Regions from separate parts of the Rahnella sp. WP5 genome, predicted to be linked through region 2. Evidence: predicted binding sites of a transcription regulator. Region 2 holds the regulator's gene; each other region holds the start of a gene.
The links. Region 2 encodes PhoB, which activates phosphate uptake and scavenging genes when phosphate is short. Its sites were predicted from a motif close to CTGTCATAAAACTGNCNNAT; they were not measured.
Positions count from the first base shown of each region.

Region 1 (2,277 bases), 120 kb from region 2:
GCTGAGAGACGGCCGATTGTGTGATGCAAAGCTTCTGCGCTGCGCGCTCAAAACCGCGCTCACGGATCACCGCGTCCAGTGCCTGCAGCGTTCTATAGTCCGGGCGTTTCATCGGAGTTCTGTCCCTTAGATTTAATTTTATCCGAACACTATGCCACAGATTGTCAGGATTTGTGGTGAGGAAAATCTTTGTGTTTGCAGCACAATTGCACTTAATAAGTGTGATCTGGCTGCGGTGTTGTTTATCCAAATTGCCGGGACATGCTTTATAATCACCGGCACTCTTCGTTCCACCGAACTATTCACGCCACTTACGTGTTATCAGACAGAGAAGCCATTATGACGCAGGAAGAATTGAAAAAAGCAGTCGGCTGGGCCGCACTGGATTACGTCACGCCGGGCACCATTGTCGGTGTCGGTACCGGATCCACCGCCGCACATTTCATTGATGCACTGGGTTCCATCAAAGGCCAGATTGAAGGTGCGGTTTCAAGCTCCGATGCTTCTACCGCAAAACTGAAGAGCCTGGGTATTCATGTTTTCGACAGCAATGAAGTGGATTCGCTGGATGTGTATGTCGATGGCGCGGATGAAATCAACGGCTCGATGCAGATGATCAAAGGGGGGGGCGCTGCGCTGACCCGCGAAAAAATCATTGCCGCGATTGCCAAAAAATTCATCTGTATCGTGGATGCTTCCAAGCAGGTTGATGTGCTGGGTAAATTCCCGCTGCCGGTGGAAGTGATCCCAATGGCGCGCTCTTATGTTGCGCGTGAACTGGTTAAACTCGGCGGCCTGCCGGAATACCGCCAGAATGTGCTGACAGACAATGGCAATGTGATCCTTGATGTGCATAACCTGAACATTCTTGATGCCGTCGCGATGGAAAATAAGATCAACAATATTGCCGGTGTTGTGACTGTCGGCCTGTTCGCCAACCGGGGTGCTGACGTGGCGCTGGTCGGGACTTCTGAAGGTGTCAAAACCGTCAAACTGAAGTAATCAGAATATAAGCAGAAGATCTGGCTGCTTTAGGGCAAGGCAGCCAGCCTAAGCCTCGTCATTGCGCTGTCATAACGCAATGTTATGAAGATGATAATTTTCTGACTGAATCATCTTTTCTTCAAAGGCTTTAATTTGGTGACTTATGTCACATTTCTGTATTTCTCCTCCTGAACGTCTGGCACAGTAAAATTGAACCAGCATGAAATGCTAAAAACCGGCAGGCGTGCTGAGCCTTCTGCTGGGGGGCAGGCAATCGTTTGTATTGATGATGGCGGATTTTTTGTTATGTTGACTGTGAGCAGTCATCTTGCAGTTCGAATTCAGCCAGAAAAATATAGGGTCGGGAAATGGCAAAAGTATCACTTGAGAAAGACAAGATTAAATTTTTGTTAGTGGAAGGCGTCCACCAAAGTGCGGTTGATACACTCCGTGCCGCGGGTTACACCAATATTGAATTTCACAAAGGTGCTTTAGACACGCAATCGCTGAAAGAATCGATCCGTGATGCGCACTTTGTTGGACTCCGATCGCGTACTCAGCTGACTGAAGAAGTGTTCCAGGCAGCAGAAAAACTGGTGGCTGTTGGGTGTTTCTGTATCGGCACCAATCAGGTAGATCTGAAAGCTGCGACCCGTCGTGGTATTCCGGTCTTTAACGCACCCTTCTCCAACACCCGTTCGGTTGCGGAAATGGTGCTGGGCGAGATGTTGCTGATGATGCGCGGCATTCCTGAAGCGAATGCGAAAGCGCACCGTGGTGTCTGGAACAAGCTGGCGGTCGGTTCATTCGAAGCGCGCGGCAAACGTCTGGGCATTATCGGTTACGGCCACATTGGTACGCAACTGGGGATCCTGGCGGAAAGCCTGGGGATGCGCGTCTTCTATTATGACATCGAAAGCAAACTGCCTTTGGGCAACGCGCAGCCGATTGCCACACTGGAAGAATTGCTCAATACCAGCGACGTCGTCACGCTGCATGTGCCGGAAACAGCCGGAACCAAAGACATGATTTCTGAAGTGCAGCTGGCGCAGATGAAGCCGGGCGCACTGCTGATCAACGCCTCACGCGGTACGGTCATCGACATTCCTGCGCTGTGCAATGCGCTGCGCAACAAACATCTTTCCGGTGCGGCTATCGACGTCTTCCCGGAAGAACCGGCGACTAACAGTGACCCGTTCAATTCTCCGCTGTGTGAATTCGACAACGTATTGCTGACGCCACATATCGGCGGTTCAACGATGGAAGCGCAGGAAGGTATCGGCCTCGAAGTGG
Region 1 covers NZ_KN050721.1:35,597-37,873, forward strand. The annotation lists gene EX31_RS21460 (LysR family transcriptional regulator ArgP) at 1-112, opposite strand, end outside; gene rpiA (ribose-5-phosphate isomerase RpiA) at 340-1,002, shown strand; gene serA (phosphoglycerate dehydrogenase) at 1,353-2,277, shown strand, end outside.
Region 1: serA (phosphoglycerate dehydrogenase) is a predicted target of PhoB. The motif match lies at 1,091-1,110, and genes of this name have one in related genera.

Region 2 (2,277 bases):
CTGACGTGAACGGGCTTTATCGACGCGGTAGAAACGTTCGGTCAGGCGCGGCAGGTGCTGCGGCGCAATGCCCGGTCCGTTGTCGCTGATCTGGAACTGTGCGCCATGCGGCGTTTGTTGCCAGCTGACTTCAATCCGTGTCCCCGCTGGCGTGTGGTTAACCGCGTTATACACCAGGTTCGACACCGCGCTGCGCAGTTGATCTTCATTACCAAAGACCTTCAGCTTGTCGTTTACGCGAAACACCACTTCATGCCTGCCGTTGCTTAACGTTTGCACTTCACGTTCGAGCATGCCGAGCATCACCGGAATATCCACTTTCTCGTGCAAATCAATATTCGCTGAGGCTTCGATTTTCGACAGCGTCAGCAGCTGTTTCACCAGCCCGTCCATCCGCCGCGTCTGTTCCTGCATGGTATCCAGCGCTTTAGTGCGGAAAGGCTCTTCCAGCTTGGCGTCTTCCATCATTTCCAGATACCCCTGCAATACCGTCAATGGGGTTCTCAGTTCATGACTGACGTTAGCGAAGAAGTTACGCCGTGCGCCTTCAAGCTGACGCATCTGGGTCACGTCGCGTGCCACCATCAGCAGTTGTCCTTCGGAATAAGGCATGACGCGAAACTCGACATAATGCTCATTATTGAGTTGTAAATTCAGCGCCCGGCTGAAATCGCGGGTCTGGATCCACAGCCGGAATTCCGGATAACGCAACAGGTTGAAGATATGTTGCCCGTTATCTTCCGGCCAGCGGAAACCGAGCAAATCCTGCGCCAGTCCGTTACACCAGAAAATATTGCCTTCTTCAGTGGTCAGCACCACGGCATCCGGCAGCGATTCGGCACCGCTGCGAAAACGTTTGATGAGCTGACCTAATTCGCGACGGCGACGCCGGTTGCGCATCTGCATCTGGTTCAGCCCGTAAAACAGCGGCTCCCAGCTCCAGCGCCCATTCGGTGGCGTAATGCTGCGGTCGAGCCACAGCCAGTGAGAGAGTTTAAGCTGGTTGTAATAATTCCAGCCCAGTGCCGCCATCAGCGACACCAGGAGGAGCCAGCCGAAATGGCCGACGAAAATACCGAGAATTAACGCTGGCAGGCAAAAGAGAAACAATTCACCCGCCAGTCGTTTCCATGACAAACGTTCTAGCACACAGATTCTCCGCTGTGAGGGCTCAATAACGCGTTGAAAAACGGTATCCGGTACCACGAACAGTCTGGATCATTCTGTCATGTCCACTGGTTTCCAGCGCCTTACGTAAACGACGAATATGCACGTCAACCGTGCGATCTTCCACATAAACGTTAGTGCCCCAGACGTTATTGAGCAACTGTTCGCGGCTGTATACACGTTCGGAATGGGTCATAAAGAAGTGTAATAACTTAAATTCGGTCGGCCCCATATCGAGCGCCTGCTCGTTGGCCATCACCCGGTGAGACGACGGATCCAGGCTTAACCCCTGCATGTCGATCACTTCTTCCACCGCCATTGGCGAGATGCGACGCATCACGGCTTTAATGCGGGCAACCAGTTCTTTCGGAGAAAACGGTTTGGTGATGTAATCATCGGCACCCACTTCAAGGCCGCGCACCCGATCTTCTTCTTCACCGCGTGCGGTCAGCATCATCACCGGAATTTCGCGGGTCAGAGCCTCACGTTTAAGATGCTTAATAAACTGAATACCGGAACCGCCAGGTAACATCCAGTCAAGCAGGATCAGTTCAGGGTAAGGTTCAACAAGCTGCCCAATCGCTGAATCAAAATCCTCAGCTTCTACGGCCTGATAGCCATTTTGTTCCAGTACAAAACACACCATTTCACGGATTGGAGCTTCGTCTTCAACCACCAATATACGTCTAGCCATCGTAGGTCCTGCCAATAGGTTAGCGATCTTTTATTTGATTGCGGGCGCCATTATGCGTCAGTTTTGTGACAGATTTATGAATGAAAAGAATGGTTCATTACAGTCAACTATGACAGATAATTTCCGGCCATCTTGCTGAAATTGGTCTGATTTATCGGGGACAGCTTCCCCTGCCGACGTTTATACTTTACCCCATTGTCGTCATCCAGGGTTCATACGGGAGTCTCATGCGCCTGATCCACACCTCAGACTGGCACCTCGGCCAGTACTTTTTCACTAAAAGCCGTGCAGCCGAACATCAGGCATTTTTGCGCTGGCTGACCGGTCAGGTGCAACAACATCAGGTCGACGCCGTGATTGTCGCGGGCGATATTTTCGACACGGGATCCCCACCCAGTTATGCCCGAGAATTGTAT
Region 2 covers NZ_KN050721.1:155,045-157,321, reverse strand. The annotation lists gene phoR (phosphate regulon sensor histidine kinase PhoR) at 1-1,149, opposite strand, end outside; gene phoB (phosphate response regulator transcription factor PhoB) at 1,172-1,861, opposite strand; gene sbcD (exonuclease subunit SbcD) at 2,089-2,277, shown strand, end outside.

Region 3 (2,277 bases), on a different contig from region 2:
CGGCATGTTGCCTTCGGAGAACAGGCCAAGAACCGGTTTCTTCTGGTCTGCCTGCGTGATGGCACTGAGCTGTTCTGCGTTTTCCACCCAGACATAACCCTGTGTCAGCGCCTGTTCTTTGAGGGATTTATCCTTAAATTCACCGGCTTTCGCCAGCTGGCTGAACGATTTTCTGCCGCCGCCCAGCGTGACATCAGCGCGAGCCTGCAACAACTGTTCTGTGATCGAACCGCGTCCGCCGTTTTCCAGCGCGTTGCTGGCGCATTTCTCTGCGGTTTCTTGCGGGCCGTAGCACTTGCGTGAGGTCACATGGGCAATCTGTGCAGCCGGCGTCGCATCCTGCAATTCTGCGGTGGAGACGTTGCCGGTGGCCTTACCTGCGGCTTTGGCGATCTCAAGAATGGTCTGGTGATCTTTACCGTTTACATCCACACCAATCGCGCCGTTATAGCTTTTAACACCAGTCGTCCAGGCGGTGGCTGATGCGGCGGAATCGGTCACGTAACTTGGTTTTTGCGTTTTCTTATCCAGAGAATAATGCGTGTACTGACCGGTCAGCGGCAGGGCATCAATGCCTTTGAAATAGCCGCCTGCGCCTTCTGCATAGTTACGTGCAGACGTGATTTCAGAATCACCCATGCCGTCGCCAATCAGCAAAATCACGTTTTTCACCGTTTTGTCTGACAACGAGGCTTTCAGCGCTGCTGTCTGATCACCGCTCAGACGGCGGGCACCGCCCGGTTCCGTCAGCACGCCTTTTGCCGCCCGGTCGGTCAGCGTGTCGGTTTCAGCGGCGAGGGTGGAGACAGAAGCGGAAAGCAGCAGGGCGGCAGTGACTGCGCGGGCGACCAGAGATACGGATTGTTGCATTATCAAAACTCCTTTTTATAAACCATCGGAAATAAAAATATACATATCGATATTTTTTGTTACCGGAAGGTTAAGGGAGACTTGTGACGTTTTAATGACAGGCGCCGGACTGGCCGTGAGACTGGGTTTTAACTTTAACTTTAACTTCAACTTCAACTTCAAGGTCAAGACCTTGGGTTGCCACCCAAACTGGCCTTAAGAGGCGCCTATCGCCGCGCCTCTTAAGAATCTCCGGCTCTTTTACTGCGCGCTCCGCTCGCTGGCTATGTTTCAGGTAGCACGGCGACAGGCTGGAAATCTTGCCGCTTTGCGGTTCCTTCACTCGGTCCTGGAGCCTCTGGTCTCCAGGCCGCTCCGTTCAGCAAGCTTTCTGAATCGCCCGCGACTTTTTAAAGAATGAAGTAAGTGAGGTTGTGAAGTAAAAGCCTGAGGCCGGTTCCAAAATATCGCCTGAGGAGAGGTGGAAAACCGCGCGTCTTTTTTGCGCGGGTTGTAACCCGAACGAAGGGAACCGTGCAGCGGCGGGATTTTGCGGCTATCACTGCGGCTGATGAAACATAGCCAGCGAGCGGAAGCGCTTGTTGAAAAAGCGAAGGGAGATCCAAGAGGGAAAAAGCACGTTTCCCTCTTGGGCGGTTTCGGCGCTGCCCGATAAGTGATCACCGCAACTGAGAAACCGAAACTTTCTCGGCACAGCTTTCAGTGCAATTGAGAAACCGAAACTTTCTCCGTCAGCTTTTCAGTTCAACTGAGCCGCCACCCTTTGCATCGGCACTATGCAAAAAAAAAGCCCCGATGAACGGGGCTTTTTCACAACAACGTCAAAGACGTTATCAGTTGATCTGAACGGGCATACCGGAACGCATCTCGATAGCGCGCTGAACAACAGTCTGGTTGACCGCCGGATCCATCGATACGCTGCTTGCGCTGCCTGCCAGAGTGATTGGCAGTGGCTGCTGAGAATCAAACTCTTCCTGGTTAGAGGACAGCGGGTTGTGGATCTCAATATAACGTTTGCCGTCTGGTTCCACGGTGGCTTTCACCGGCTCGTTGATGAACTGAACGCGGGTGCCTTGCGGGACGTTGTCGAACAACCATTTGATGTCAGCGTCACGCAGACGCACACAACCGTGGCTCACGCGCAAACCGATACCGAAATTGGCGTTGGTGCCGTGGACCGCATACAGACGCCCGACATACAGCGCGTACAGCCCCATCGGGTTGTCCGGACCCGCAGGGAAGACGGCTGGCAGGAATTCGCCACGAGAAGCATATTCTTCATGCATTTTCGCCGTCGGGGTCCAGGTCGGACCGGCTTTTTTACGCTGAACGGTAGTCACCCAGTTCATCGGGGTGTCTTTGCCCAGCTCACCGATACCGATCGGCAGCACGACCACAGTATTGGTG
Region 3 covers NZ_JQJR01000011.1:74,903-77,179, reverse strand. The annotation lists gene phoA (alkaline phosphatase) at 1-870, opposite strand, end outside; gene EX31_RS10780 (L,D-transpeptidase family protein) at 1,704-2,277, opposite strand, start outside.
Region 3: phoA (alkaline phosphatase) is a predicted target of PhoB. The motif match lies at 952-971, and genes of this name have one in related genera.